DNA from 3 places in the Sphingopyxis sp. 22461 genome. Region 3 is predicted to be linked to each of the others. Evidence: predicted binding sites of a transcription regulator. Region 3 holds the regulator's gene; each other region holds the start of a gene.
The links. Region 3 encodes LexA, which represses DNA repair genes until DNA is damaged. Its sites were predicted from a motif close to GTTCCNCNCTTGTTCT; they were not measured.
Positions count from the first base shown of each region.

Region 1: the regulator LexA is predicted to act here: its motif matches at 4,348-4,363, upstream of recA (recombinase RecA).
Region 2: the regulator LexA is predicted to act here: its motif matches at 2,344-2,359, upstream of ACTJI5_RS18775 (ImuA family protein).

Region 1 covers NZ_JBQENY010000013.1:16,530-26,850, reverse strand. Annotated here, with positions in the region: gene ACTJI5_RS19690 (M13 family metallopeptidase) at 1-1,442, shown strand, start outside; gene ACTJI5_RS19685 (response regulator) at 1,549-3,915, shown strand; gene ACTJI5_RS19680 (response regulator) at 3,905-4,258, shown strand; gene recA (recombinase RecA) at 4,439-5,518, shown strand; gene speB (agmatinase) at 5,631-6,479, shown strand; gene ACTJI5_RS19665 (glutathione S-transferase family protein) at 6,498-7,124, shown strand; gene ACTJI5_RS19660 (hypothetical protein) at 7,114-7,713, shown strand; gene alaS (alanine--tRNA ligase) at 7,786-10,321, shown strand, end outside.
Region 2 covers NZ_JBQENY010000011.1:193,243-203,563, forward strand. Annotated here, with positions in the region: gene ACTJI5_RS18765 (efflux RND transporter permease subunit) at 1-810, shown strand, start outside; gene ACTJI5_RS18770 (efflux transporter outer membrane subunit) at 807-2,216, shown strand; gene ACTJI5_RS18775 (ImuA family protein) at 2,365-3,165, shown strand; gene ACTJI5_RS18780 (Y-family DNA polymerase) at 3,080-4,618, shown strand; gene ACTJI5_RS18785 (error-prone DNA polymerase) at 4,615-7,893, shown strand; gene ACTJI5_RS18790 (flagellin N-terminal helical domain-containing protein) at 8,116-8,946, opposite strand; gene fliE (flagellar hook-basal body complex protein FliE) at 9,193-9,546, shown strand; gene fliF (flagellar basal-body MS-ring/collar protein FliF) at 9,550-10,321, shown strand, end outside.
Region 3 covers NZ_JBQENY010000001.1:344,447-354,767, reverse strand. Annotated here, with positions in the region: gene gltX (glutamate--tRNA ligase) at 1-71, opposite strand, end outside; gene ACTJI5_RS01685 (ComEC/Rec2 family competence protein) at 128-2,287, shown strand; gene lexA (transcriptional repressor LexA) at 2,241-2,921, opposite strand; gene ACTJI5_RS01675 (molybdopterin molybdotransferase MoeA) at 2,987-4,177, opposite strand; gene moaC (cyclic pyranopterin monophosphate synthase MoaC) at 4,174-4,644, opposite strand; gene trpC (indole-3-glycerol phosphate synthase TrpC) at 4,641-5,435, opposite strand; gene trpD (anthranilate phosphoribosyltransferase) at 5,432-6,430, opposite strand; gene ACTJI5_RS01655 (anthranilate synthase component II) at 6,427-7,017, opposite strand; gene ACTJI5_RS01650 (alpha/beta fold hydrolase) at 7,188-8,252, opposite strand; gene ACTJI5_RS01645 (anthranilate synthase component I family protein) at 8,288-9,805, opposite strand; gene ACTJI5_RS01640 (SurA N-terminal domain-containing protein) at 9,808-10,321, opposite strand, start outside.

The DNA.
Region 1 (10,321 bases), on a different contig from region 3:
CCAAGCTGCAGGCCGCCTATCTGAAGCACCTCGAAAATGTCCTGACGCTCGCGGGCGAAAAGGATGCGCCGGCGCGCGCCAAGGCGATCTATGATTTCGAAAAGCAAATCGCGACCGTCCACTGGGACAAGAACGACAGCAGCGACGCGACCAAAGTCTATAACAAGATGACGATCGCCGAGCTTGCGAAGGCCGCGCCAGGCTTCGACTGGCAGGCGTTCATCCGCGGCATCGGCGTCAATGAGGATTCGATCCTCGTGTCGCAGCCGAGCGCCTTCACCGGCGAGGCCAAGCTGCTCGCCGACGCGCCGATCGGCGTGATCCGCGACGCGCTGCTCGTGCGCAGCCTCGACGGCTTCGCGGGCGTGCTGCCCGACGCGGTCGCGCAGGAAGCCTTCTCCTTCTATGGCACCGCACTATCGGGCACGCCGCAGATGCAGGAGCGCTGGAAGCGCGCGGTCGACTTCACCACCAACAATATGGGTGAGGCCGTCGGCCAGGATTATGTCGCGAAATATTTCCCGCCCGAAACCAAGGCGGCGATGGATGTCCTCGTCAAGAATGTGCTTGCCGCGCTCGACACGCGCATCGGCAAGCTGACGTGGATGCAGCCCGGGACGAAGGTGAAGGCGAAGAAGAAGCTCGCCAATTTCACGACCAAAATCGGCTACCCCGACCGCTGGAAGGATTACAGCAAGCTCGAAATCCGCGGCGACGATCTGTTCGGCAACCAGCTGCGCGCCAACCAGTTCGCGCACGACGACAATGTCAGCCGCCTCGGCGGTCCGATCCGTCGCTGGGAATGGGGGATGACCCCGATGGAGGTCAACGCCTACGCCAATTTCGGGATGAACGAGATCGTCTTCCCTGCCGCGATCCTGCAGCCGCCCTTCTTCGATCCGCACGCCGACGCCGCGGTCAACTATGGCGGCATCGGTGCGGTGATCGGGCACGAGATCAGCCATCACTTCGACGACCAGGGCGCGAAATATGACGAGACCGGCAAACTCGCCGACTGGTGGACCCCCGCCGACGTCGCGGCGTTCGAGGCGGCGGGCAAGGCGCTGATCGCGCAATATGACGCGTATGAAGTGCTTCCCGGCGAAAAGCTCGACGGCACCTTTACGCTCGGCGAGAATATCGGCGATCTCGCCGGCCTGACGATCGCCTATGACGCGTACAAGAAGTCGCTTGGCGGCAAGGAAGCGCCCGTGATCGACGGGCTGACCGGCGACCAGCGCTTCTTCCTCGGCTGGGCGCAGGTGTGGCGGCGCAACTATCGCGAGCAGAATCTGTCGCAGCGCATCACGACCGATCCGCATTCGCCCTCGATCCAGCGGACTTGGGTCTCGCGCAATCTTGACCCGTGGTATAAGGCCTATCAGATCAAGCAGGGTCAGAAGCTCTATCTCGAGCCGAAAGACCGCGTCCGCATCTGGTGATGCACCAATAGAAAGATAACCGTTGACCGCGCAAAGCCTGTCCTCCGCTGATGGTGATGTCATCAGGGGGGCGGGGCCCGCCGGGCCTTTATCGGCCCCCGCGGGCCTGTCGCCGGTCGACAAGGCAGTGCTCGGCGGGCTGGCTTTGCTGTCCGCCGCATTGCTGTTCTGGGCGACGCGCGATGCGATATTGGCGGTCGGTTTCCTCGCCGGGCTTGCGGTCGCCGCGGGCGGGGCGCTCCTCGCGCGCCGGCTGTTCCCGGCGGCGGTGACGGGCGAGGCGGTCGCGCCCGACTGGACGATGCTGCGTCAGGCGGTGAATCACGACGATGTCGCGATTGCGGTTACCGATCGCGGCGGCCGGATGGTCTGCGCGAACGATCTGTTCGGCACCTGGATGGGCGGCTTCGTCACGCCGCCCGGCCTGCCGCTCGAAGGGCGCGGCGCCGAACTGCTGAAAAATGCCGGCCGCATCGCCTGGCGCGACGGCGAAGGGTCCGTCGACGATATCGCGGTCGGCCCGCTGCAACTGCGCGCGCAGGTGACGCGCACGGGGCAGTCGGAGGATTATCTCGTCTGGCGCTTCTCGGCGATCGAGCGGCTCGACCTCGTTTCGGAAATCCTTCGCCATCTCGACGGTCCCGCAGGCCGCACGCTCGGCCATGCGGGGGTGATGGCCGCGCTCGTCAGCGCCGAGGGGCGGCTGCGCGTCGCGAACAAGGCATTCCTCCTCCGCGCGCTGGGCGAGGATGATGCGGTCCATTATGCCGGCCGCGATGTTGCGCCGATGATCCGGCTCGACGACGCCGGCGCGCTCTATTTCGCGCGCGAGGGCGATCGCGCGACGCCGGTACGCCTGATCCAGATTCCGCTCGCGCCCGCCGACAGCAACACGCCGATGCTGCTCGCGATGCTCGATGAGGAAATGGGCCCCACCGACCGTGGCACCGCGCAGACCTACGTCGAAACCCTGCTCTCATTGCTTCCCTTTGGTCTCGCCATGGTCGATCGCGACGGGCGCTTCCTCTATGTGAACCGGGCATTCGTTCGGGCAGCTAATCTTCCCGAAGGCAAGATGCCGCGTTATCCGGGCGACATCGTCGTCGGTGAGGACAAGGGCGCGCTCGCCGATATGATCCGTCGCCACAGCAGCGGCCAGCAAGTCGGCGGTGACCTCTCGATCCGGCTCGCGGGGCAAAGCGGCGATCCGGTGTCGATGCGGATCGTGGGTGTGCGCGGACTGGGCGAGGCCGCGGTGCTGCTGAGTCTGAAGGATTCGAGCGAGGAATCGCGCCTGAAGCAGCAGGTGGCGCAGGCGTCGAAGATGCAAGCGGTCGGGCAGCTCGCCGGCGGCGTCGCGCATGATTTCAACAATATCCTGACCGCCGTTCTCGGCGCGTGCGATCTGATGCTGATGCGCCATACGCCGGGCGACAGCGACTATGACGACATCCAGCAGATCCGCAGCAACGCCAATCGCGCCGCCAGCCTGACGCGGCAATTGCTCGCCTTCTCGCGGCAGCAGACGTTGCGCCCGCAGATCTTGCAACTGCCCGATGTGATTTCCGAAGTGTCGCATCTCTTGAAACGCCTGATCGGTGAGACGGTCCAACTGGCAGTGCATCACGGCCGCGGCCTTGGCGCGGTGCGCGCCGATCCGGGGCAGCTCGAACAGGTCATCATCAACCTTGCGGTCAATGCGCGCGACGCGATGCCGGGCGGCGGGACGCTGACCATGGAAACCTATCCGGTGTCGGCCGCCGACGTCCGGCAGATGGGCAATGAATTCATGCCGCCCGCTGATTATTGCGCGTTGAAAGTCAGCGACACCGGCACCGGCATTCCCGCCGATGTGCTGCCCAAGATTTTCGAGCCTTTCTTTACGACGAAGGATGTCGGCAAGGGGACCGGGCTCGGGCTCTCGACCGTCTATGGGATCATCAAGCAATCGGCAGGCTATATCTTCGCCGAAAGCAAGCCGGGGCAGGGGACGAGCTTCTTTATCTATCTGCCCGTCCACCGTGCCGAGGGCGATGCCCCCGTCGTCGTGCCGCCGCCTGCCAAGCCCAAGAAGAGCCAGTGGGGCACCGGAACGATCCTGCTCGTCGAGGATGAGGATATGGTGCGTGCGGTTGCGGAACGCGCATTGACCCGCGCGGGTTATAGCGTCGTCACCGCCTCGCAGGGCGAGGAGGGGCTTGAGCGTTTTGCGCAAATGGAGAAGGTCGATTTGATCATCAGCGACGTTGTGATGCCGACGATGGACGGTCCGGCGATGGTGCGCGCGATGCGTGCCAAGCGGCCCGACCTGCCGGTCTTGTTCATGTCGGGCTATGCCGAGGAGCAGCTCCGCCAGTCGATCGACATCGACGATGTCGCCTTCCTGCCGAAACCTTTTTCAGTCGCACAACTCGCCGAGGCGACGTCGGCGGCGCTCGACGAGGCTGCGCATCGGGTGTCCAATGGCCAGTAATAACCGCATCCTGCTCGTCGAGGACGATGTGCTGATCGGCATGATGCTCGCCGACATGTTCGACGCGCTCGACCTTCCCGAACCCGCGCAGGCGACGAGCAACGAAGAGGCGCTGGCGCTCATCGCCGCCGAGCCGCTCGCCGGGGCGCTCGTCGACATCAACCTCGGCGAGGAAAAAGGCTGGCCGGTCGCCGACGCGCTCGCCGAACGCGGCATTCCCTTTGCCTTCACCTCGGGGGGCGGCGACGTCATTCCGGCCGCGCACGCGCATCGCAAGCTGATCACCAAGCCGTTCCGGATCAGCGATATCGAGGCGGCACTGGACGAGTTTGGTTCTGATTGACCGTCGCCCCCGCGAAGGCGGGGGCCGCTGGCAACCTTGCGTAAAGTCGATTGCGGCCCCTGCCTTCGCGGCGACGACGAAAATAATTTGTTCCCTACTTGTTCCATGAGAACAAATGTGGCACATAGTTCCGGCGTTGCGATGCTTCTGCTGTCGCTCTAGAGCTGGAAAGGACGGCAAATGGCCGGACAATTGTCACTCGTCGAATCGGGGAAATCAGTGAACAACACGGACAGGCAGAAGGCGCTCGACGCCGCGCTCGCGCAGATCGATCGCGCGTTCGGCAAGGGCTCGGTAATGAAATTGGGCTCGAAGGAAACGATGCAGGTCGAGTCGATCTCGACCGGCTCGCTCGGCCTCGATATCGCGCTCGGCGTCGGCGGCCTGCCGCGCGGCCGCGTCATCGAAATCTACGGCCCCGAAAGCTCGGGGAAGACGACGCTCGCGCTGCACACGCTCGCCGAGGCGCAGAAGGGCGGCGGCACCGTCGCCTTTGTCGATGCCGAACATGCGCTCGACCCCGTCTATGCCCGCAAGCTTGGCGTCAACATCGACGAACTCATCGTGTCGCAGCCCGACACGGGTGAACAGGCGCTCGAAATCGTCGACACGCTCGTGCGCTCGAACGCGATCGACGTGCTCGTCGTCGATTCGGTCGCCGCGCTCGTTCCGCGCGCCGAAATCGAAGGCGAAATGGGCGACAGCCACGTCGGGCTTCAGGCACGTTTGATGTCGCAGTCGCTGCGCAAGCTCACCGGCTCGATCAGCCGCTCGCGCTGCATGGTGATCTTCATCAACCAGCTGCGCATGAAAATCGGCGTGATGTACGGCAACCCCGAAACCACGACCGGCGGCAACGCGCTCAAATTCTACGCGTCGGTCCGTCTCGACATCCGCCGCACCGGCCAGATCAAGAATGGCGACGAGATCGTCGGCAATACCACGCGCGTGAAGGTCGTGAAGAACAAGGTCGCGCCGCCGTTCAAGCAGGTCGAATTCGACATCATGTACGGACAGGGCATTTCGAAGATCGGCGAGATTCTCGATCTGGGCGTCAAGGCCGGCATCGTCGAGAAATCGGGCGCGTGGTTCAGCTATGATTCGATCCGCATCGGGCAGGGCCGCGAAAATTCGAAAACCTTCCTCAAGGACAATCCCGAACTGATGGACCGGCTCGAAACCGCGATCCGCGGCCGCACCGAGGCGGTCGCCGAAGAAATGATGGCCGGCCCCGACGACGAGGGCGACGACGACAATTGATAGCCATCCGGCCGGTTCGCTTCGGCGGACCGGCCGGGGAAACGGCGGCGGGCCCCAATGCCCCTTGGACCTGTATACTCTCCCCACAGGTCGGCCCGCCTGCCGTTGATCCTTGCCTGACGACCGCAAGCGGGTACAACGCGCCATGCCCGCGATCCGCCTCTTCGGTCTTCCCACCGACATCAACAGCAGCTTCGAACGCGGCGCCGCCGCTGGCCCCGCGGCGATCCGCGCTGCGCTGTGGAGCGACCGCGGCAATATGGCGAGCGAGCTCGGCCCCGAAATCGGCACCGACATCGCGCTCACCGACGACGGCGACCTCCCGCTGACCGAAGATACGCCGAGCGACGACGCGGCGATCCGCCGCTATCTGGCCATTGTGCGCGAAGATGGAGAAGTTCCGCTCGCACTCGGCGGCGATCATGCGGTGACCTTCCCGCTCGTCGAAGCCGCGGCAACCTGCTTCGGGCCGGTAACGATCCTCCACTTCGACGCGCACCCCGACCTCTACGACGATTTCGCGGGCAACCCGCGCAGCCACGCCTCGCCCTTTGCCCGCATCTGCGAGGCGGGCCACGCCAAGCGGCTGGTGCAGGTCGGCATCCGCACGCTCAACAATCATTGCCGCGAACAGGCGGCGCGCTTCGGGGTCGAGATTATCCCGATGGCCGGTTTTACCGCGGATACCGTGCCGGTGCTCGATGGACCGCTCTATATCTCGATCGATCTCGACGGGCTCGACCCGTCGGCGGCGCCCGGGGTCGCGCATCCCGAGCCGGGCGGGCTGACGGTACGCGAGATGCTTGCCGTATTACACAAGCAGACGGCGCCGATCGTCGGCGCCGATATCGTCGAACTTCATCCCGGCCGCGATATCGGCGATGTCACCGCGATCCTTGGCGCCAAGCTGGTGCGCGAACTGGCGGCGCTGATCGACCGCAACGGTACTTACAAGAATTGACCCTTTGAGGAGAGCGCCATGAGCCTGATCGTCCATCATCTGAACAACAGCCGCTCGCAGCGCATCCTGTGGCTGCTCGAAGAGATCGGTGCGCCGTACGAGATCCGATATTACGACCGTGATCCGGTGACCAACCTCGCGCCGCCCGAACTGATCGCGGTCCACCCGCTCGGCAAGTCGCCGGTGATCGAGGACAATGGTCGCGTGATTACCGAATCGGGCGCGATCACCGAATATTTGTGCGAGCGGCACGGCGGCGGGCATCTGGTCCCCGAACGCGGCAGCGACGATCATATCAGCCACCTCGAATGGCTGCATTTCGCCGAAGGGTCGGCGATGACGCCGATCCTGCTGCGCATCTATACCGCCCGCCTTGGCGAAGCCGCCGCGCCGATCGAGCCGCGCATTTCGCAGCAGCTCGATTCGCATTTCGCCTATATGGAAAGCCGCGTCGGCGAAAATGGGCATTTCATCGGCGACAGCCTGTCGGCGGCCGACATCATGCTGAGCTTCCCCGCCGAAATCGCGATCATGCAGGGCATGGCGCCGCGCTATCCGAAGCTCGCGAGCTTTGTGAACGCGTGTCATGTCCGCCCCGCCTGGCAGCGCGCGCGCGAAAAGGGCGGCGCCTATTATGGCTATTGATCGCCGGGTGCGCCGCCACCGCCTGCTCGTGGCGGCCGCTTGGCTTCTCCCTATCCCAGCGGCATTTGCTGCGCCGCCGGTGGTCGCTCCTGAAGTCGAGCGCGAGGTCACCGCGCCCGAAGGCGTGACCTTCGCGCCCACCCCGGCCGACGAGGAAGGCGCGATCGATCGGCTTGCCACCTATACGATGGCGCTGGCGAAGCGCGATTATGCGAGCGCCTATGCAATGCTGCGCCTTTCGTTCCAGGCGTCGAACCCGCGGCTCGAATGGGAAATGAACAAGCGCAAGCGTGCCGGGCTGTGGGCCGACGGCACGATCCGCATCTTGCGCCTCAGCTGGTATCTCGACCCCGCGGGCCAGCCCGCCGGGCTTTACGCGGCCTTCGATTTCCGCGGCGATCGCGCGGACAAGACGATGGATTGCGGTTATGTCGTCGTCCACCGCGCGACGCCGGTTGCGGGCTGGACGGTGGTGCGGACCGACACCTCCGAAGTGCCCGCCAACCTGATCGAAGACGGGGTCCCCAAGGCCGATGTGCTGCGCGAACTGCCCTGCTATCTGGGCAAGGGGATCGCGACCAACTTCTGACCGATTGGCCCGATGATCGTCATCGACACGAACCGGCTTGTCGCATCGCCGCAAAATCCCTAATTCGCGCGCATGACATCGACCAATGACATTCGCCGCTCGTTCCTCGACTATTTCGCGGGGACCGGCCACCATATCGAACCGTCGGCGCCGCTGGTGCCGTACAACGACCCGACGTTGATGTTCGTCAACGCGGGCATGGTGCCGTTCAAGAATGTCTTCACCGGGCTGGAAAAGCGCCCCTACAGCACTGCGGCGTCGTCGCAGAAGTGCGTGCGCGCCGGCGGCAAGCATAACGACCTCGACAATGTCGGCTTCACCGCGCGGCATCATACCTTCTTTGAAATGCTGGGGAATTTCTCCTTCGGCGACTATTTCAAGGAACAGGCGATCCATCACGCTTGGTCGCTGGTCACCAAGACCTGGGGCCTTGCGCCCGAGCGGCTGACCGTCACCGTCTATCACACCGACGATGAGGCGTTCGACCTGTGGAAGAAGATCGCGGGCCTGCCCGAAGAGCGGATCATCCGCATCGCGACGAGCGACAATTTCTGGTCGATGGGCGACACGGGTCCGTGCGGGCCGTGCAGCGAAATCTTCTATGACCATGGCGACCATATCTGGGGCGGCCCCCCGGGATCGCCCGAGGAAGACGGCGACCGCTTCGTCGAAATCTGGAACCTGGTGTTCATGCAGTATGACCAGCGCGGTCCCGGCGACCGCGTCGACCTGCCGCGGCCGAGCATCGACACCGGCATGGGGTTGGAGCGCGTCGCCGCGGTCCTGCAGGGCGTCCACGACAATTACGACACCGACACGTTCAAGGCGCTGATCGCCGCATCGGTTGACCTGACCGGCGTGCCGGCGGAAGGCGCGACGCAGGCGAGCCACCGCGTGATCGCCGATCACCTGCGCGCATCGAGCTTCCTTGTCGCCGACGGCGTACTGCCGTCGAACGAAGGCCGCGGTTATGTGCTGCGCCGGATCATGCGCCGCGCGATGCGCCATGCGCATCTGCTCGGCGCCAAGGATCCGCTGATGTACCGGCTGCTGCCGTCGCTGACCGCCGAGATGGGCGCCGCCTATCCCGAGCTGATCCGCGCACAGCCGCTGATTGCCGAGACATTGGAGCGCGAGGAAACGAAGTTCCGCCAGACGCTCGACAAGGGACTGCGCCTGCTCGACGAGGCGACGGTCGGGATGTCCGCGGGCGCGACGCTGCCCGGCGATGTCGCGTTCAAGCTCTACGACACCTTCGGCTTTCCCTACGATCTGACCGAGGATGCGCTGCGCACGCAGGACATCGCGGTCGACCGCGCCGGGTTCGATGCCGCGATGGCGCAGCAGAAGGCGGCGGCGCGCGCGGCGTGGAAGGGCAGCGGGCAGAAGGCGTCGGAGGAAATCTGGTTCGACCTCGCCGAAGCCAATGGCAGCACCGAATTCACCGGCTATGGCGCCACCGCGGGCGAGGGCCAGGTGATTGCGCTCGTCAAGGATGGCGTGCCCGTCGACGAAGCCAAGGCCGGCGACGAACTGGTCGTTCTGACCAACCAGACGCCCTTTTATGGCGAGAGCGGCGGCCAGATGGGCGACGCGGGCACGCTCGCGACGCTCGAAGGCGCCAAGGCTTCGGTCAGTGACACCGGCAAACCGCTCGGACGGCTGCATGCGCATCAGGCGAAGCTGGAGGCCGGCAGCCTGAAGGTCGGCGATACGGTCCAGTTGTCGGTTGATGCCGCGCGGCGCGACCGCATCCGCGCCAATCACAGCGCGACGCACCTTGTGCATGCGGCGCTGCGCAATCGGCTGGGCGGGCATGTGACGCAGAAGGGCAGCCTGGTTGCCGAAGACCGCTTCCGTTTCGATTTTTCGCATCCCAAGGCATTGAGCGCCGAAGAGATCGCCGACGTCGAATCGCAAGTGAATGCGCAAATCCGTGGCAACGAGGCGGTGACGACGCGGCTGATGACCCCCGACGATGCTGTCGCGGCGGGCGCGCTGGCGCTGTTCGGCGAGAAATATGGCGACGAAGTGCGCGTGCTCAGCATGGGGGCGGCGGACGATCATAGCTATTCGGTCGAGCTGTGCGGCGGCACGCATGTGCGGGCGCTTGGCGACATCGCCTTGTTCAAGATCATCAGCGAGTCCGCGGTTTCGTCGGGCGTGCGGCGCATCGAGGCGCTGACCGGCGATGCCGCGCGCCAGTGGTTGAACGGCCGCGACGAGGCGCTCAAGGCGGCGGCGGCGGCGCTCAAGACCTCGCCCGACGATGTGCCGGCGCGTGTTGCGCAGCTCGCCGAGGCGCTCAAGAAGGCCGAGCGCGAACTGGCCGACGCGAAGAAGGCCCTGGCTATGGGCGGCGGTGGCGGTGCGGCGGCTGGTCCGGCGGTCGAGCAGGTCGGCGATACGGCGTTCCTTGCGCAGGTCGTCGATGGACTCGACCCCAAGGATCTGCGCGGCACGGTCGACGGGCTGAAGAAGCAGGTCGGCAGTGGCGTCGCGATGCTGGTCGCGGTCAACGACGGGCGCGCTTCGGTCGCGGTTGGTGTGACCGACGACAAGACGGGCAGCCTCAGCGCCGTCGACCTCGTCAAGGCCGCGGTTGCGG
Region 2 (10,321 bases), on a different contig from region 3:
GGCCAATGGTATGTGCGTTCGGCCGACGGCGAAATGTCGCCCTTCTCCGCCTTCGCCAAGACCGGCTGGTCGACGACGCCGAGCAGCAGCTCGCGCTTCCAGGGCGTGCCCGCGTTCGAAATCTCGGGCCAGCCCGCGCCGGGCACCAGTTCGGGCGAGGCGATGGACGAGATGGAGCGGATGGCGAACGAGATCCCCGGCACCAGCGTCGCCTGGTCGGGCTCCTCCTATCAGGAGCGCCTCTCGTCGGGACAGGCGCCCTTGCTCTATGGCCTGTCGCTGCTCGTCGTCTTCCTCTGCCTCGCGGCGCTTTATGAAAGCTGGACGATCCCGCTCGCGGTGATCCTGGTCATTCCGCTCGGGCTGATCGGCGCGATCTTTGCCGTCAATCTGCGCGGGCTCGAGAATGACGTCTACCTCCAGATCGGTCTGCTCACGACGATGGGGTTAGCTGCGAAGAATGCGATCCTGATGATCGAATTCGCCGAGCAGGAAGAGCGCAAAGGCAAACGCGTGATCGAGGCTGCGATCGCTGCGGCGCGCATCCGCCTGCGCCCGATTTTGATGACGAGCTTTGCCTTCATCTTCGGCGTGCTGCCGCTCGCGATCGCGACCGGCGCGGGTGCGAACAGCCGCGTCGCGATCGGCACCTCGGTGATCGGCGGCATGCTCACCGCCGCCTTCCTCGCGATCTTCTTTATCCCGCTCTTCTTCGTCCTCGTCCGCCGCGGCGTGCGCGACGGCCTCGCGGCGGCGCGCGCGCGCTTCGGCAAGAACAAGGATGAAGGCGCGGCGGAGGTGCCGGCATGATCCACGCCCGCGCCCTCCTGTTGGCAAGTACGCTGATGCTGGCCGGCTGCTCGCTCGCGCCGAAGACGGTGCTGCCGGCGCCGCCCGTCCCGCAAAGCTGGCCCGCCGGCGACGCCTATCTGCTCCAGAGCGAGGCGGCGCTGCCGATCCTCTCGTACAAAAGCGTGTTCACCGATCCGCGACTCCAGTCGCTGACCGATCAGGCGCTCGCGAACAACCGCGACCTTCGCGTCGCTTATGCCAATGTCGCCGCGGCGCGCGCGCAGGTGCGCGTCACGCGATCGGGGCAATTCCCCGAGCTCGGGATCAGCGCCGGCGCGGGCTATTCGGATGGCGGCGGCAACACGAACGGCAGCGGCGATTTCTCGCTGCGCGGCGGCATCACCGCTTTCGAACTCGACCTGTTCGGCAAGCTCGCCAACGCGACCGAAGCTGACCGCAATCGCGCGCTCGGCACCGAGGCGGCGTCGCGCACCGTGCGGCTAGCGCTGATCGCCAATCTCGCGGACGCATGGGCGACCTATGGCGCCGACCGCGATCTGCTCAAAATCGCCGAGGACACCGCCACCAATGCGCGCGAGAGCGTGCGGCTGACCAAGGCGCGGCTCGACGGCGGCGTCGCGCCGCGCACCGATCTGCGCCAGGCCGAACAGATCCTCGCGACCGCCGAGGATTCGATCGCGCAGCAAAGGACCGCGCTCGCGCAGGATGAGAATCTCATCCGCCTGCTCGTCGGCGGCGATGTCGACCGGACGCTGCTGCCCGCGAGCCTCACCGAAGTGACGCCCGCGATCGTGTCGCTGCCCGCCGGGGTCAGCTCCGAAATCCTGCTCCGCCGTCCCGACGTGATCGAGGCCGAATATGGCCTGCGCGCCGCCAACGCCGACATCGGCGTCGCGCGCGCGCAGCTCTTCCCGTCGATCTCGCTCACCGGGCTGCTCGGCTTTGCGAGCAATGCGCTCGGCAGTCTGTTCGACAGCGGGTCGTTCAACTGGTCGGCGGGCGGCGACGCGACCGCGACGATCTTCGACGCCGGCGGCCGCCGCGCGGGTGTCGCAGTCAGCGAAGCGCAGCGCGACGCCGCGCTCGCGGGCTATGAAGGCGCGATCCAGACCGCGTTCCGCGAGGTCGCCGACGCGCTCGCGGTGCAGGGCACGATTTCCGAGCGCGCCCGCGCCGCGGCGGCGAACACCGAAGCCGCGACCGACACCGCAACGCTCGCCGACGCGCGCTACAAGGGCGGCGTCGACAGCTTCCTTTCCAGCCTCGACGCGCAGCGCAGCCTCTATTCGGCGCGGCGGAGCGAGGTCGGGACGCAATTGCTGCTCGTCAGCACGCGAATCGCGCTGTTCCGTACGCTGGGCGGCGACAGCAGCGCGGGTTCGGCCGCGCCTGCACCCCAATAGCTTCGTCACCCCGGACTTGATCCGGGGTCCACGACCACGCCGCCGGAATTGATGCCGGATCAAGTCCGGGGTGACGGAACGGGAGCGACTGACTCATCTTGACAATCGACCCCGCTCGCGCGCTAATAGAACATATCAGGAACAAATGATGCGCGAGTCGTCTTCCCAACTCGCCGGGCTGCGCAAACGCATCGCCCGGCTGGCCGCCAATGGCGGTTTCGAAAGCCGCCGGGCCGACGGCTGGCTGGCGAGCGGGCACGCGTCCTTCGACGCCGCGATCGGCGGCGGCCTGATGATTGGGCGCACCCATGAATTTTTCGCCGCCGATGCGCTCGACGCGACGAGCGCCGCCGCCTTCGCCGCGCTGATCGCGCTGCGCACACCCGGCAAGGCGCCGCTGATCTGGCTGCGCACGAGCGATGCCGGCAAGCGCACGGGCCATATCTATGCACCCGGTATTGCCGAGCTCGGCGGCGACCCCGACCGGCTTTTGCTCGTCGAGACCACCGATCCGAAGATGCTGCTCGCCTGCGCGAACGATGCGATCCGCTGTGCGGGATCGGCGGCGGTGATCGTCGAAAGCTGGGGCAAATTCCCTTTGCTCGACCTCACCGCGGGGCGCCGCCTCGCGCTCGGCGCGCGCGATGCGGGGACGATCTTGCTGATGCTCCGGCTCAATGCCGCGCCGGCGCCGAGCGTCGCCGAGACGCGCTGGAGTGTCGCCGCCGCCGCCTCGCACGCGCTCGAAGCGAACGCCCCCGGCGCGCCCGCCTTCGACCTCGAATTGCTGCGCTGGCGCGGCGGCGCTGCGCCCGCCCGCTGGCGACTGGACTGGAACCATGACGAAAAAGCTTTTGGGCCAAATGCCGACGAAGCGGCGCTATCTGGCGCTCTTCTTCCCCTTCCTGCCCGCCGAGCGATGGCTTCGCACGGCGCCGCGGCCGCCTGACGCGCCGCTCGTCTTCGCCGAGAAGCAGCGCGGTGCGATGAGGATCGCTAGCGTCGATGCAGAGGCGCTGGGCGTCGGGCTGCGCCCCGGCATGCCGCTCGCCGATGCGCGCGCACAGATCGGCGAGCTTACCGTCGTCCCGCACGACCCGGTGCTCGACCAGGACTGGCTCGACCGGCTCGCGCAGGGCTGCGCGCGCTACTCGCCGCTCGTCTCGCTCGACGCACCCGACGGGCTGATCCTCGACATCGCGGGCGCCGAACATCTGTACGGCGGTGAGGCGGAGCTCGTGCGCGATGCCGAGAGACGCCTCGCGCGGCTCGGCATGACCTTGCGCCACGCGCTCGGTCCGACCGCCGATGCCGCGCGCGCACTCGCGCGCTACCAGACGCGCCCTGCCCCCGACGAACGGCAAGCGATCCGCCGCCTGCCCGTCGCCGCGCTCGAACTCGAAGCCGAAGCGACCACCGCGCTGGTCCGCGCAGGGCTCAAGACGATCGGCGACCTCGCGAGCCGCCCGATGGCGAATATCGCCGCGCGCTTCGGCGCCGACGCCGCGATGGCGCTGCGCCGCCTGCTCGGCGATGCGCCCAGCCCGCTCGCCCCGCGCATCGCCCTGCCGCCCGTGGTCGCCGAACGCCGCTTCGCCGAGCCGCTCGGCAGCACGGCGCACGCCACCAAAGTGCTAGCCGAACTCACCGGCGAAGCGATCGAGGAGCTTGGCGAACGCGGCAAGGGCGGGCGCCATTTCCGCGCGACCTTCTTTCGCAGCGATGGCCTCGCGCGCAGCATCGCGATCGAAACCGGCCACCCGACGCGCGACACGGGGCTGGTGATGCGCCTGTTCGCCGAGCGTATGGACAGCCTCGCCGACCCGCTCGACCCCGGTTTCGGTTTCGACATGATCCGCCTCGCGGTGCCGCGGCTCGAGCGGTTGACCGCGACGCAGTTGAAGCTGGAGGGCGGCGCGGTCCGCACGGCGAACGAAGGCGCGGCGATGGACGAACTCGCCGACCGGCTGACGACGCGGCTCGGACGCGGGCGGGTGCGGCGACTGCGCCCTGCCGATACGCATATCCCCGAACAGGCGCAGCTCGAACTGCCCGCGGCCGACGCGCCGCTCCCGCTGGCCTGGCCCGCGCCCGAGGAAGGCGAGCCGCCGACGCGTCCCTTCCACCTCTTCGATCCGCCGCAGCCGATCGAGGTGATCGCCGAGGTGCCCGACGGCCCGCCGCACCATTTCCGCTGGCGCCGCGCGACGCACGCGATCCGCCGTTACGAAGGGCCCGAACGTATCGCCGCCGAATGGTGGCGCCGCCGCGACAATGGCGGGCTGACGCGCGACTATTACCGCGTCGAGGATGCGCAGGGCCGCCGCTTCTGGCTCTTTCGCCACGGCCTCTACGACGAAAAGCCCGACCCGCGCTGGTATATCCACGGGGTCTTCGCATGAGCGAGGCGCCCGAAACCGGTTTCGCCGAACTGGTCGCCGCGACCAATTACAGCTTTTTGCGCGGGGCATCGCATCCCGCCGAAATGGTTGCGGAGGCGATCGACCTCGGCATGACGGGCATCGGCATCGCCGACCGCAACAGCGTTGCGGGGGTCGTGCGGGCACTGACCGGGCTGCGCAAGCTGCGCGAGGATGCCGCGGAAGAAGGGATCGAGCTCCCCCCTTTCAAGCTCGTCGTCGGTGCCCGGCTGGTCTTCGACGACGGCACGCCCGATATCATCGCCTATCCGACCACGCGCCATGGCTGGGGCCGACTGACCCGGATGCTCACCATCGGCAACCGCCGCACCACAAAGGGCGATTGCGTGATGAAGCTCAAGAATCTGCTGGTCCATTGCGAGGATATGATCCTGATCGCGATGGCGTCCGAAAAGGATGAAGTGATCCTGCGCCGTCTGGCCGAGGTCGCACCGGGCTCGCTATGGCTGGGTGCGACGATGCCAAGAGGCGGCAGCGATCGCCGCCGCCTCTCGCGGCTGGGCGCCTTGGCCGACCGCGTCGGCATTCCGATGCTCGCGACCAACGACGCGCTTTATGCCACGCGCGCGCAGCGGCCGCTCCATGATGTCATCACCTGCATTCGCGAAGGCACGAACCTCAGCGATGCCGGCCGCCTGCTACGCGCCAATGGTGAACGTCATTTGAAATCCCCGCAGGAAATGCGGCGTCTGTTCCGCACCTGCCCCGAAACGGTCGACGAAAGCGCGAAGATACTCGGCCGCATCGGCTTTTCGCTCCGCGATCTCGAATATGAATATCCGCACGAGCCGGTGCCCGAAGGCTGGGAGCCCCAAAGCTGGCTCGAACATATGGTGATGAAAGCTGCGACCAAGCTTCATCCGGGCGGATTGCCCGACCGTTGGCAGGCGGTGCTTGATGAAGAGCTCACCCTCATCCGCAAATGCAACTTCGCCTGCTATTTCCTGACCGTCCACGACATCGTGAAATTCGCGCGGACGCAGGAGCCCCCAATCCTCTGCCAAGGCCGCGGGTCGGCGGCGAATTCGCTCGTCTGCTATCTGCTCGAAATCACCTCGATCGACCCCATCGCCAACAACCTGCTCTTCACGCGCTTCCTGTCCGAGGAACGGCGCGAGCCGCCCGATATCGACGTCGATTTCGAGCACGAGCGGCGCGAAGAAGTGATGCAATATGTCTATCGCCGCTACACGCGGCGGCGTGCGGGGATTGCCGCGACGGTGATCCATTACCGGCCGCGCAGCGCGGTGCGCGAGGTCGGGAAGGCGCTGGGACTCAGCGAGGATGTCACGCAGCGGCTCGCCGACACGACCTGGGGCAGCTGGGGGAGCGAGATGCCCATCGAGCGCTTCATCGAAGCGGGCCTCGACCCCGCGCTGGATGATATTGCGCGGCTGCAATGGATCGTCGCGCAGCTGCTCACCTTCCCGCGCCACCTGTCGCAGCATGTCGGCGGCTATGTGCTGACCGAGGACCGACTCGACGAGACGGTGCCCATCCACAATGCCGCGATGGAGGACCGCACCTTCATCGAATGGGACAAGGACGACATCGACGAACTCGCCTTGATGAAGGTCGATGTCCTCGCGCTCGGGATGCTGACCTGTATCCGCAAATGTTTCGACCTGATGCGGCTCCACGATCTGGGCGATCACGACCTCAAATCAGTCCCCGAAGAGGATTCGGCCGTCTATGACATGCTCTGCAAGGGTGACAGCATCGGCGTCTTTCAGGTCGAAAGCCGCGCGCAGATCAACATGCTGCCACGGCTGCGCCCGCGGGAATTCTATGACCTTGTCATTCAGGTCGCGATCGTCCGGCCGGGGCCGATCGAAGGGGACATGGTTCATCCCTATCTGAAGCGCCGTAGTGGCGAGGAAGCGGTGGACTATCCTTCGCCTGCGCCGCCGCACGATCCCAAGGAACTTTACAATCTGCTTCGCAGGACATGCGGTGTCCCCCTGTTCCAGGAACAGGCGATGAAGCTCGCCATTGTTGCCGCTGAATTTACCCCTGATGAAGCCAATGGTCTGCGCCGTGCAATGGCGACCTTCAGAAATGCCGGAACGATCCATCAATATAAGGAGAAGATGATCGGCGGCATGATACGCCGCGGCTACGAAGCCGATTTCGCTGCGCGCTGCTTCAAACAGATCGAGGGTTTCGGCAGCTACGGCTTTCCCGAAAGCCACGCCCAGTCGTTCGCCAAGCTCGTCTATGTGTCGTCGTGGCTGAAATGCCATCACCCCGCCGTCTTCGCGTGCGGAATCCTCAACTCGCAGCCGATGGGTTTCTATGCCCCGGCACAGCTCGTTCGCGATGCGCGCGAGCATGGGGTCGAGGTGCGCGAGGTCGATGTGAACGCGAGCGATTGGGACAACAGCATCGAACGGAAGGACGACGGCAGCCTCGCGCTCCGGCTCGGTTTCCGGCAGGTTGACGGGTTTCGCGAGGAATGGGCGAACCAGATCGTCGAGGCACGAACCACATCCTTCGCCTCGGTCGAGGAACTCGCGCGCCGCGCGGGCCTGCCGCCGCGCGCGCTGCGCCTGCTCGCCGAAGCCGATGCGTGCCGGTCGATGGGACTCGAACGGCGGCCGGCGCTGTGGGACGCGCGGCGCGTCCGCCAGGGCGTGTTGCCGCTGTTCGGTGCGGCCGAAACCGACGAGCTCGGTGCCGAGGAGGATGCGGAGCTGCCGCCGACGCCGATGGTCGAGCATGTGCTCACCGATTATCAGACGACGCGGCTGTCGCTGAAGGGCCATCCGATGGCGTTCCTGCGCCGCGATTTCGCGCGTGAGGGCGTGCTGAGCGCGGCCGAGGTTATGGCGGCGAAGAACGGCTCGATCGTCCGCACCGCGGGGGTCGTGCTGATCCGCCAGCGGCCGGGCAAGGGCAATGCGATCTTCATCACGCTCGAGGACGAGGGCGGGATCGTCAACATCCTGCTCTGGGCGCGCCATTTCGAACGCTATCGCCGCGCCGTCATGGCCTCGCGGCTCATGCTCGCCGAGGGCGAGGTGCAGCGGAGCAAGGAGGGCGTGATCCACCTGATGGCGACGCGCATCGTCGATTGCACCGCGATGCTCGATACGCTGGGCAGCGACCGGCGTTTTGAACCCGACGTCTGCCGCGCCGACGAGGTCAAGCATCCGCAGCTGCCGCGGGGCTATGCGGCGAAGCATGGCCATCCGCGCGATGTCCGCATCCTGCCCAAGTCGCGGGATTTTCATTAGTTGCGGCCGACTGACGTCGGCAACGGCACCAGCCCGCTCCCCCTCCCGGCCTCCCCAACGATAGTAACCTGGGGAGGCCGGGAGGGGGAGCGGGCTGGTGCCGTCCCTGTTCGGCCATGCCGAACAGACAAAAAAGAAGATGCCCCGGCTGTGGGGGCCGGGGCATCGGATCAGGCTATCTAAGGGACCAACCGAATATAGCCTGAAATTTATTTGCGAAGTTTAGCCGCGGAGCAGGTTCATCACGCCCTGCGAGCTCTGGTTCGCCTGGGCGAGCATCGCGGTCGATGCCTGCGCCAGGATGCCGGCAGCCGCGAGGTTCGTCGATTCGACCGAGAAATCGGCGTCTTCGATGCGCGACTTGGCTTCGTCCAGATTGGTGACGCGCGACGTCAAATTATCGACAGCCGAGGTCAGGCGGTTCTGCTGCGCACCGAGATTGGCGCGTTCGCTGGCGACATTGTCGATCGCCGTGTCAAGCACTGCCAGCGCAGAGGTAGCCCCGGCCTGCGTAGCGACGGAGATCGCACCGACGCCGGTAAGCGCCGTGCCGGCCGTGCCGAGGTTCGCGATGGTGATGTTCACGACCTCGGTGTTATTGATGCCGGTCTGGATATTGAAACCGGTGGCGGCACTGCCGTCGAGCAGCTTGTTGCCGTTGAAGGTGGTCTGACCGACGACGTCGCCAATCTGCGCGATCAGCGCGGTGACTTCCTTCTGCACCAGCACGCGGTCGGGATCGCTGAGCGTGCCGGTCGATGCCTGCATCGACAGGTCGCGCATACGGACGAGGATGTCCGAGATGCTGCCCGCGGCGCTGTCGGCGGTCTGGGCGAGCGAAATGCCGTCGTTGGCATTGCGGATGGCCTGCGTGAAACCGCGCGATGCGGCCTCCATGCGGGTTGCGATGGCGAGGCCGGCGGCGTCGTCCTTCGCAGCGTTGATGCGCTTGCCGCTCGACAGGCGTTCCATCGCCTGCGACTGCGCCTGGCTGGCGACGCGCGAATTGTTCTGGGCGCGAAGCGCGCTCACATTGGTGTTGATGACAGTCATCTTTGTTCCTTTCCGGCCTCGATGGCCATTCCCGTGATGTGAGGGCTCGAGGAGCGGTCACGAAAGCAGTAACGGCGGGCGTCGGCGGCGCTTAAGCCCGCGTGTCAAAAAAATGCCGAAACGGCCCGACGGGCACCGGCAATCCAGATCAATACACTGAAAATAAGCCATTAATTTTTTTGGCACGCGCTTTGCATTGTTCTTTGCGTGCGGCACATCGCCGCCATCAGGACGGATGAAAAAGCAATGAGCACGATTGACCCGAGCCGGCTGCTGCAGATGCGCAGTTCGATCCTCAATCAGAACCAGGCGCTGCAGCGCGCCGCAGGCCGCGGCGGGATCGGCGCGGCCGAAGGCGGCGTCGGCGGCGCAGCGGGAACCCCCGATTTCGGCGCCGCGATCAACAATGCGCTGCAACAGGTCAATGCGCAGCAGTCGAAGGCGAGCCAGATCACCGAAGCCTATGAGCGCGGCGACACGCACGACATCGTCAGCGTGATGATCGAGCGCCAGAAAGCCTCGCTCGGCTTCGAAACCACTCTGCAAGTCCGCAACAAGCTGCTGTCCGCATACCGCGACATCATGAACATGCCGGTGTAATCCATGGCCGAGACCCAGATCCTTACCCCCGTCCCCAACTCTGTGACCGACGGTAACGCGAACCGCCTCCCCGCCCCCGTCCTGGGCGGCCGGCTCGCGCCGTTCACCCAGTTCATGCGCCAGCCGGCGGTGCAGCGCGCGCTGCCCGCGATCGCGATGACGTCGGCGATCGGCATCGCCGCGCTCGCCTATTTCACGATGCAGGCGGCGCCGCAGGCGCAGCTGTTCGCCGGGCTCGACGACACCGACAAGGCGGCGGTCGCCGACGCGCTGCAGACGCAGGGTATCGGCCACAGCATCGACCCGACCACGGGCGCGCTGACCGTCGACGCCGACAAGCTGCATCAGGCGCGCATAGCGCTCGCGGGGCAAGGCCTGCCCAAGGCGGCGCCGAGCGGCGACAGCCTGATCGCCGCGCTGCCCATGGGGTCGAGCCGCGCGATCGAGGGTGAAGCGCTGCGCTCGGCGCGCGAGGCCGATCTGTCGCGCACGATCGAGACGATCGACGCGGTCAAGAGCGCGCGCGTCCATGTCGCCGCCGCCGAACCCAGCCTGTTCGTCCGCGAAGACAAGCCCGCCACCGCATCGGTGATGCTGACGCTGCAGAACGGCCGTTCGCTGAGCGACGGTCAGGTGCAGGCCATCCGTTTCCTTGTCGCCTCGTCGATCCCCGGCATGAACGCCGATCAGGTGTCGGTGATCGATCAGCGCGGCGCTTTGCTCTCCGACACCGCATCGGGCAGCGACATGAAGGCGTTCCAGCTGCAGCTGCAGG
Region 3 (10,321 bases):
GTCACCACGTCGGCGCCGCTTGCCTCGGGATTCGCTTCTGCCACTTTGGTTTGGTTTTCGGTTGCCACCATGGCCTCTTTCACTCAATTTGCCGCCATTCTGGGCGGGGATCGGGGGTGCCCCTAGCATGGCGACAAGGCAGCTTCAAACGCCCATTGCCGCGCGCTGGACAAGTATCTGGCGCGGTGCAGGTAACGCGTTCGAAACGCGGCTGGAAGCCGAGCGCGAGCGGATCGGGCTCTGGCTGCCGGTCGCGCTCGGCGCCGGTATCGCAGCCTGGTTCGCGCTACCCGCGACGGCGCACTGGATCGGGTTGCTGCTCTTGCTCGCGGGCGGCCTGTGCGCGGGCCTGCTGATCGGCTGGCAAAGCCGCCTCGGACGGCTTGTTGTCGTGGGATGCAGCGTGATGGCGGCGGGCGTGCTGCTCATCTGGACACGCGCCGTCTGGGTCGCGGCGCCGGTTCTGGCGGGACCGGTGGTGACCGAATTTTCCGCGATCGTCGAGCGCGCCGAGCCGCTGCCCGCCAAGGGCCAAATTCGCATTCTCGCTCTGCCGCAGAACCGTTCCGACCTGCCGCCGCGCGTGCGATTGACCCTGCGCAGCGAGCAGGCGGCAACCCTTACCGACGGCGAAACGATTGGGGTCAGGGCGCGTCTGATGCCGCCACCGACCGCGAGCCTGCCGGGCGGATATGATTTTGCGCAGCGAGCTTGGTTCGACCGGATCGGGGCCGTCGGGACAGTGCTGGGCGAAGTTTCGCGCGTACCGGCGAAAGGCGCCGTAACCCCGCCGCTGCGAGCGCGGCTTAGCGCGCATATCCACGACCAGATCGACGGATCTCCAGGAGGCATTGCTGCGGCGCTGGTGACAGGCGATCGCGGCGCTATCAGCGAAGCGGACGAGGAGGCGATGCGCCGCAGCGGACTGGCGCATCTTCTGTCGATCAGCGGGTTGCATGTGACCGCCGTGGTCGGTTTTGCGATGTTGCTCACGATGCGGCTCCTCGCGCTCAGCCAGAGGCTCGCACTGGCGGGCTATGTCCTGCCCCTCGCCGCGGCCGCCGGGGCGCTCGCCGGCGGCGGGTATACGTTGCTCGCCGGGGCCGAGGTACCGACCCTGCGCTCGTTCATCGCCGCGCTGCTCGTGCTCATCGCTTTTCTTATGGGCCGTGAGGCGCTGACGCTGCGGCTGGTGGCCGCGGGCGCGTTGATCGTATTGATCTGGCGCCCCGAGTCGCTCGCCGGGCCAAGCTTCCAGCTGAGCTTTGCAGCGGTCACCGCGATCATTGCGCTGCATGAAAGTCGGCCGATGCACGCCTTCCTCGCCCGGCGGGATGAGGCAATGGTGATCCGCTTGGGACGCGGCGTGGCGGGATTGCTCCTTACCGGCCTTGTCGTCGAAATCGCGCTCGCGCCGATCGCGCTGTTCCATTTCCACAAGGCGGGGCTGTACGGCGCGCTCGCCAATGTGGTCGCGATACCGCTGACAACCTTTGTCATCATGCCCGCCGAGGCGCTCGCCTTGCTGTTCGACAGCGTGGGGCTCGGCGCGCCCTTCTGGTGGATTACCGAACAGGCTCTGCTCGCACTGATCGGGTTGGCGCACGGTGTCGCCGATGCGCCGGGTGCGGTCGCCATGATGCCGGGCTTTCCGCGCTGGGGTTTTGCCTTGGCGGTATTCGGAGGGCTTTGGTTGCTGCTTTGGAAGACAGGGTGGCGCCGCATCGGCGCGGTGCCGCTGGCGATCGGCATGGCGGCGCTGCTTGTCCAGCCGCGCCCCGACCTGCTTGTCACCGGCGACGGCCGCCATATCGCCGCCGCGATGCCCGATGGCAGCTATGCGCTGCTCCGCGACAAGGCGGGCGACTATGTGCGCGACAGCATGGCCGAGGCCGCCGGGGTCGATGCTCCGCTCGCCGCCCTTACCGAACTCGATCATGTCGAGTGCAATCGCGATTTCTGCCGCTGGAGCCAAGGCGAGGGCGCTGCGCGGCGCATCATCCTCGCCTCGCGTGGCCGCGACCGGATCGAGGGTGCGGAAATGGCGGCGGCCTGCACAGCCGCCGACGTCGTGATCAGCGACCGCTGGTTACCGCACGAGTGCGCGGGGCGCTGGATGACGATCGATCGCGACAGCCTCGCGACAAGCGGCGGGCTGGCGCTCTATCTGGGCGAAAAGCCCGAAGCCGTCGCCACGCTCAAAGCGGGCGACGGGCATCCTTGGCGCTTGCCGCAGCAGCTTAGTGGTAACGACGAAGCAATCCCGACAGGCGCCCCTGCACGATGACGCGGTCGGCGGGGTAGCGCTGCGGTTCATAGGCAGCGTTCGCCGGGTCGAGGCGGATCATCTGCCCTTCGCGGCGGAAATATTTGAGCGTTGCGTCCTGCCCGTCGACCAGCGCGACGACGATATCGCCCTCGCGCGCGGTGCTGGCTTTCTGGATCAGCGCATAATCGCCGTCGAAAATGCCCGCCTCGACCATCGAGTCGCCCGACACTTCGAGCGCATAATGTTCGCCCGAACCGAGCAGCGCGGCGGGGACGGCGAGATTGTTGTGATCCTCGAACGCCTCGATCGGTACGCCTGCTGCGATCTTGCCGTGCAGCGGAACCTCGATGATGTCGTTGGCCGCGATCGGCTTGAGTGCCGGGGGCGCCTTGCGGAGCGGGATGACATTTTCACGTCCCGGCGTCGTGGCTTTCGCAGCCTCGGGCACCTTGAGCACCTCGAGCGCGCGTGCGCGGTTGGGCAGGCGGCGGAGAAAGCCCCTTTCTTCCAAGGCGCTTATCAGGCGATGTATGCCCGATTTCGACTTCAGGCCCAGCGCCTCCTTCATCTCCTCGAACGAGGGCGAGATGCCGCTCGTGTCGAGACGTTCCTGGATGAAGTGGAGCAGCTCATGCTGCTTTGCGGTCAACATCGGTCGTTCTCCATGATGCCAGTTCCGGACATATTGAGAACGATAGTGGAACAAAGCGGAACTTGTCAAGCGATGACGATATAGTCCGCCATGTCGCCTGCCGCGCGCGCCGCCGCGCCAATGTCGCGGATCAACAAGGCATTGGCCGATGCAAGCGGCAGCGTGAGCCCACTTTCCTGCCCGAAGCGCGGAGTTAGCTGCCCGCCCTCGAGTCGCGCGCGAAGATAGTCGCGGCGCGTCCCACCCTCGGCCAGCGCCGCGGCGAGCGGTGCCCGGTGCACGGCGGGAAAAGGATCGCGCGCGCCGGCAAGGTGGCGGACGAGCGGGAGAAGGAACAATGTCGCGGTGACATAGGCCGACGACGGATTGCCGGGCAAGCCGAGCAGGATCGCATCGCCGATCGTGCCGGCGATCAGCGGTTTGCCCGGGCGCATCGCGATTTTCCAGAAATCGAGCTGGCCGCCGGCGTCTTCGAGCGCGCCGCGGACATGGTCGTGATCGCCGACCGAGGCGCCGCCGACGGTGACGATGACGTCGTGACGTCGCGCCAACTCCTTGAGAATTTTTGCAAGTGTCGCCCGGTCGTCGCGGAGATGGTGCGGCAGGATCGTTTCGGCAACCTCGCCGACGAGCATCGCGGCGAGCATCGCGCCGTTGCTGTCGGGAATCTGGCCGGGGGCGAGCGGGTGTCCCGGCTGGACGAGTTCGTCGCCGGTGGTGAGGATCGCGACGCGCGGACGGCGGCCGACGGCAAGCTGGCCGGCACCGCTCATCGCCGCCGCGGCGATGGCGCCCGGGGTCAGGCGCGTGCCCGCCGGCAGCAGGCAATCGCCCGCGGCGAAATCGGCGGCGCGCGCGCGAATGTGGCGGCCGCGCGTGCCGGGACCATCGCCCTTCAGGGTTAGCCGCGCGCCGTCGCGGGTGACGTCTTCCTGGACGATCACCGTGTCGGCGCCGTCAGGAAGCATCGCGCCGGTGAAAATCCGCATCGCCTCGCCGGCTTTCACAATGCTGTCGGGTGCGGTCCCGGCGGCCGCCTCGCCGATGACCGACCATGGCCCGGGCAGATCGTCGAAACGGATCGCATAGCCGTCCATCGCCGACAGCGGCGCGGAGGGCTGGTCGCGCACAGCGATGACATCGCTTGAAAGATAACGGCCAAGCGATTCGGAAAAGGCGATATTTTCGCTCGCTAGCGGCGCACGCAGCGCGAGCAGCCGGGCTTGCGCTTCCTCGACGGGAAGCAGCCCGCTCATTCGGCGCGCCAGTCGCCCGAGCGCCCGCCGCTCTTTTCGAGCAGGCGGATGTCGCCGAGTATCATCGCGCGGTCGAGCGCCTTTGCCATGTCGTAAAGCGTGAGCAGCGCGACCGACGCCGCGGTGAGCGCTTCCATCTCGACCCCGGTTGGGCCCGTCGTCTGCGCGGTAGCAATGACCGATATGCCGCTGTCTTCCCACGCGAAATCGATGCCGACCTTAGTCAACGCGAGCGGATGGCAAAGCGGGATGAGGTCGGCGGTGCGTTTTGCGGCCATGATCCCGGCGATGCGTGCGGTCGAGAGTACGTCGCCCTTCGGCGCATTGCCGCTGCGGATTGCGTCGAGCGCGGACGGCGACATGGTGATCCGCCCACCGGCGACCGCGCGACGCTGCGTCGCCGGTTTGGCGCCGACATCGACCATCGACGCAGCCCCGCTTTCGTCGAGGTGCGTCGGCCGCGTCACGCCGCGGCGCCCGTGAGCAGCTGGCGCGTTGCCGCCGTGACGTCATCCTGGCGCATCAGGCTTTCGCCAACGAGGAAGGCACGGACACCGCTCTCCGCCAATCTTTCGCAGTCGGCATGGCTCGCGATACCGCTTTCGCCGACGAGCAGGGTGCCCGGCGGGACCAGCTTTGCAAGACGTTCGGTGACGGCGAGGTCGGTTTCGAAGGTGCGGAGATCACGGTTGTTGACGCCGATCAGTCGCGACTGGAGCCGGGCCAGCGCGCGGTCGAGTTCGGCCTCGTCATGCACCTCGACGAGCACGTCCATCCCGCGCTCGATCGCTGCGGCCTCGATCTCGCGCATCGCGCCGTCGTCGAGCGCGGCGACGATGATCAGGATCGCGTCGGCGCCGATCGCGCGCGCTTCGGCGACCTGCCAGGGGTCGACCATAAAATCCTTGCGGAGCGCGGGGAGCGGACAGGCAGCGCGCGCTGCGATCAGATAATCTTCATGCCCCTGAAAATAAGGGGCGTCGGTGAGGACGGAGAGGCACGCCGCCCCACCCGCCGCATACGCGCGCGCATGATTGGCAGGGTCAAAATCCTCCCTTATCAGTCCCTTGGAAGGCGAAGCCTTCTTCACTTCGGCGATCAGGCCGAAGTCGCCCGCATCGATCTTTGCCTGCAATGCGGCGGCGAAACCGCGCACCGGGCCTGCGTCGATTGCATCGAGGTCGGCCAAGGAGCGCGCGGCGCGGCGCTCGGCGACTTCGTCGGCCTTGGTTTCGAGAATTTGGGTGAGCTTGTTCATTTATAGGCGATCCAGCAATTGAGCAGCGCGTTGGCAAGACCTTTGTCGATCGCCTCGGCGGCTTCCTCGACGCCTTCGAGCGGTGTGTCGGCCACGCCCGCGACGATGAGCGCTTCGGCGGCGTTATAAAGCACCGCGTCGCGATAGGCGCCGGGCTCGCCTTCGAGCAGGCGGCGCAGCGCCTTTGCGTTATATTCGGCGTCGCCGCCGCGGATTTCGGCGAGCGAACGCGTCGGAAGCCCCGCATCGGCGGCCACGCTGCGCTGCATGCGCACGCCCTCGGGCAAGACCACTGCGACCTCGTTGCCGCCCGCGAGCGAGAGTTCGTCGAGCCCCTCGTCGCCCGAAATAACGCGTGAATGCTCGGTGCCGAGCCGGTGCAGCGCCTCGGCATAGACGGGGACATAGGCGGGGCGTGCAATGCCGACGAGCTGGCGCGTGACGCGCGCGGGATTGGCGAGCGGCCCCATCAGGTTGAAGATCGTCCGGCGTCCGATCGCCTTGCGGATCGGCATGATGCGCTTCATCGCGGGATGCCGCGTCCCCGCGAAGAGGAAGCAGATGCCGAGGTCGGCAAGCTGTTCCTCGGCCTGCCTGTCGGCGCGCTCCATATCGAGCCCGAGCGCCTCCAGCGTATCGGCCGCGCCCGACTTTGAGGAAGCCGCACGATTTCCGTGCTTTGCGACCGGAACCTCGCACGCCGCTACGACGATCGACACGGCGGTCGAGACGTTGAGCGTATGATGGCCGTCACCGCCGGTGCCGCAGACGTCGATCGCGCCGGCAGGAGCATCGATCGGAATCAGCCGGTCGCGCATCGCCTGCGCGGCGGCGGCGATTTCGACCATCGTTTCGCCGCGGTCGGAGAGCGCGGTGAGGAATTCGACAATATTCTCGTCGCTGGCACCGCCGTCGAGCATCGTTGCAAAGGCATCGGCGGCCTCGTCATGTTCGAGCAGGCCGGCGGGATCGGGAAACGGACCGAAACGGCTCATGCGGCTTTCCGTTCGCCGACCGGCAACCCCGCAATTTTCAGGAAATTGGCGAGCATCGCATGGCCATGTTCGGTCGCGATGCTTTCGGGGTGGAACTGGACGCCGTGGATCGGGAGGTCGACATGGCGGAAGCCCATGACCGCGCCGTCGTCGCTGGTCGCGTTGATCACGAGGCTTGCGGGAATGTCGACGACCTCGAGGCTGTGGTAGCGTGTGGCCTGAAACGGCGAGGGCAGGCCGGCGTAGAGCCCGCTGTTGTCGTGACACACGGGCGAGGTCTTGCCGTGCATCAAATGGCCGCGCTGGACGGTGCCGCCGAAATGCTGGCCGATCGCTTGGTGGCCGAGGCACACGCCGAGCAGCGGGCGACGCGCTTCGGCACAGGCCGCGACGAGGTCGAGGCTGATTCCCGCTTCGTTCGGCGTGCAGGGACCGGGCGATATCAGGATCGCGTCGGCGCCGGTGGCGAGCGCTTGCGACGCGGTCAGCGCGTCGTTGCGTTCGACACGCACGTCGACCCCCAACTCGATCAGATAGTGAACGAGGTTGAAGGTGAAGCTGTCATAATTGTCGATGACGAGGATCATGGGTCGGGCCGTAACGATTTTGGAGCGGTGGGGAAAGAACAAGAAGCTTTTGACGGTTCAACTCTTCCTTCGTCATTCCCGCGAAGGCGGGAATCCCGCTTCCTTCCCGGCTTCGTCCGCGCATCAATAGCGGGATCCCCGCCTTCGCGGGGATGACGGAAAAAAGGGACCTATTGGGCCATCAGTTTCGCAAGATCGTCTTTCCAGAATTTCGCCCAGGTGTGGGTGCTGTGGCCCTTGGTTTCGGGGGTTGCCGCGATCAGGATGAACTTCGTCGTCTTCAGCCGCGCGGCCGCCTTTTCGGTGATGCCATAGGCGGGTGGGTTGATGAAATCGTCGGCCGAATTGATCCAGAGCACCGGCACCTTGATCTTTTCGAGGTTCGGCCAGGGGTTGTAGGTCCGCGAACTGTCGAGCTGGTAGATCGTATCGTTCGCATCGTTGCGGCCATAGGTGCGGGCGAACGCCTCATCCTTGTATTTCTCGGCCGCTTCGCGCGTCGGATATTGCGCCTGCAGCGCATAGGGATTGGCGCCCGCGATCATGCTGAGCGAGGCCGCGGTGCGCAGGCCCGCCGCGGGCGGATCGGTGTAATTGCCGTCCTTCCACAGCGGATCGGCCTTGATCGCGTCGATCGACAGCGTGCGCCACATGCGGTTCTGGCCCGCGATCTCGACGGGCAGGCACGCGAAGGGCGCGAGCTTTTCGGCAAAATCGGGCCAGGTCTCGCCCCAAACAAAGCCGTGCATGCAGCCCATCGAGGTGCCGAGGATGAGCTTCAGCTTTTTCACGCCGAGCTTTTCGGTGAGCATCCGATGCTGGGCGCTGACCATATCATTATAGTCGTAGCGCGGGAATTTCATGCGCATCCCGTCGCTCGGCTTCGACGAGCCGCCGTGGCCGATATTGTCGGGCAGGATGACGTAATATTTCGTCGTGTCGAGCGGCTGGCCGGGGCCGAAAAGCTCGCTTGCAAATTGCGGCTGGAAGAATTGCTTTCCTGTGCCGCCGGTGCCGTGGAGGATCATCACGGCGTTGGTGACATCGCCCTTGGCATCGCGCTGCGGCGTGCCGAGCGTCGTATAATGGATCTTGAGCTCGGGCAGCTTTTCGCCGTTGGCGAAGGCGAAATCCTTGAGAATTGCATCGCCTTCGACAGCACCCTCGACGGCCTGGGCGTGAGCGGGGACAGGGCCGACGAGCAGCAGGGCGAGCGGGGCAAGATATTTATGCATGGCCGGACGCTAGCGTCCGCTCGGCACCCGTCAAGCTATTGCCCGTACCCCGGCGTACCCGCCAGCTTCACCGCCTCGCGCGCCGCCGCGAACAGCGCACCCGCCTTCGCCTCGCACTCGCGCTGTTCATAGGCGGGATCGCTGTCGGCGACGATGCCTGCTCCCGCCTGCACATGCATTTCGCCGTCCTTGACGATTGCGGTGCGCAGCACGATGCAGCTGTCCATATTGCCGTCGGGCGCGAAATAACCGACGCCGCCCGCGTAAGGTCCGCGTGCATCGGCTTCGAGTTCGGCGATGATCTGGCACGCGCGGACCTTGGGCGCGCCGCTGACGGTGCCCGCGGGAAAACCCGCGAACAGCGCGTCGATCGCGTCCTTGTCGGGCGCGATGCGGCCGATGACGTTCGAGACGATGTGCATGACGTGGCTGTAGAATTCGACGGTGTAGCTGTCGGTTACGGTGACGGTCCCGCCGATCGCGGCGCGGCCGACGTCGTTGCGGCCGAGGTCGAGCAGCATCAGATGCTCGGCGCGTTCCTTGGGGTCGGCGAGCAGACTCTCGCGGTTCTCGGCGTCCTCGGCGCTGGTGCGGCCGCGCGGGCGGGTGCCCGCGATCGGGCGGATGGTGATTTCGCCGTCCCTCACTCGCACGAGAATCTCGGGCGACGAACCGATCAGCGCGAAGCCGGGGAGGTCGAGGAAATAGAGGAAGGGCGAGGGGTTGATCCGGCGGAGCGCGCGATAGAGATCGAAGGGCGGCAGGTCGAACGGCGTCGAGAAACGCTGCGACAGCACGACCTGAAAGATATCGCCCGCGGCGATATAGTCCTTCGCGGTCGCGACCATTTTGGCAAAATGCGCAGGCGTGGTCGCGGGGTTCGCGGCGATATCGGTCGGCAGCGCGTCGGTCGACGCGCGGTCGGTGTGCGCGCTGACGCTCGACAGCCGCGCGGCGATGGTGTCGAGCCGGTCCTGCGCCGCCTCGATCATCCGGTCGATCGGCGCACCGTCGTCGGGCCAGATCGGCGCGATCAGGAAGAGTTCGTCGGCGAGGCGATCGAACACGAGGATCGTCGTCGGGCGCACGAAGACCATGTCGGGCAAGCCGAGACCCGGCCCCGGCGCGCGCGGGATGCGCTCGACGAGGCCGATCGTTTCATAGGCGAAGAAGCCGACAAGCGTCGCGAGCGCCTTGGGCAGCCTGTCGGGCACGTCGAAGCGGCATTCGGCGACGAGGTCGCGCAGCGCCTGGAGCGCCGGAGTTTCCAGCGGCTGGAACGCATCGCGGTCACGGCGCCAGTCGCGGTTGATCCGCGCCGCGTCGCCGGTGACCTCGAACATCAGGTCGGGGTCGAGGCCGAGCAGGCTGTAGCGCCCGCGCGTCTCGCCGCTCTCGACCGATTCGAGTACCCAGTCGCCGCGCCCCGGCTCGATCAGCTTGAGCGCCGCCGAAACCGGCGTTTCGATGTCGGCGATCAGCCGCTGCCAGACGACCGCGCCGCGGCCCTGCGCCAGCGCTTCGAGCGCTGCGGCTCTTCCCTCGAGACTCACCCTTATTCGGAGACCGGCGCGGTGCCGGTCAGCTCGGCACGCAGCTGGTTCACGAGATCCTTGTTGATCGTCACGCCGACGCGGCGCTTGGCTTCGGCGGCGAGCTGCTCGATCAGCTCGTTGCCGAAGGCGGGTGCGAGCGGCTGCGCGATCGCGGCGACGCGTGCGGGTTCGATCGACTTCGGATCGGGCCGCTGAACGTCGTTGAGCGCGATTACCATCCAGCCGCGGTTGCCGGGGATTTCGAGCGTCTTGACGCTGTTCTTCGCCATCGAGAAGAGCAGGGCGAGTTCGGGCGGAACGGGCTTGCCGCCAGCACCGAGTTCGGCACGGCGACCACCGATCGTCTGGACATTGCCGATGTTGGGGCCGGCGGCGACGACGGCTTCGTTCAGGCTCTTGCCGGCTTCGACCGCCTTGACGATCGCGCGCGCCTTGCCGCGGGCAACCTTCTGCCCCTCGGCAAAACGCCATTCGCTGAGCAGGTCGGCGCGGATCTGCGCGAACGGCGGCGGC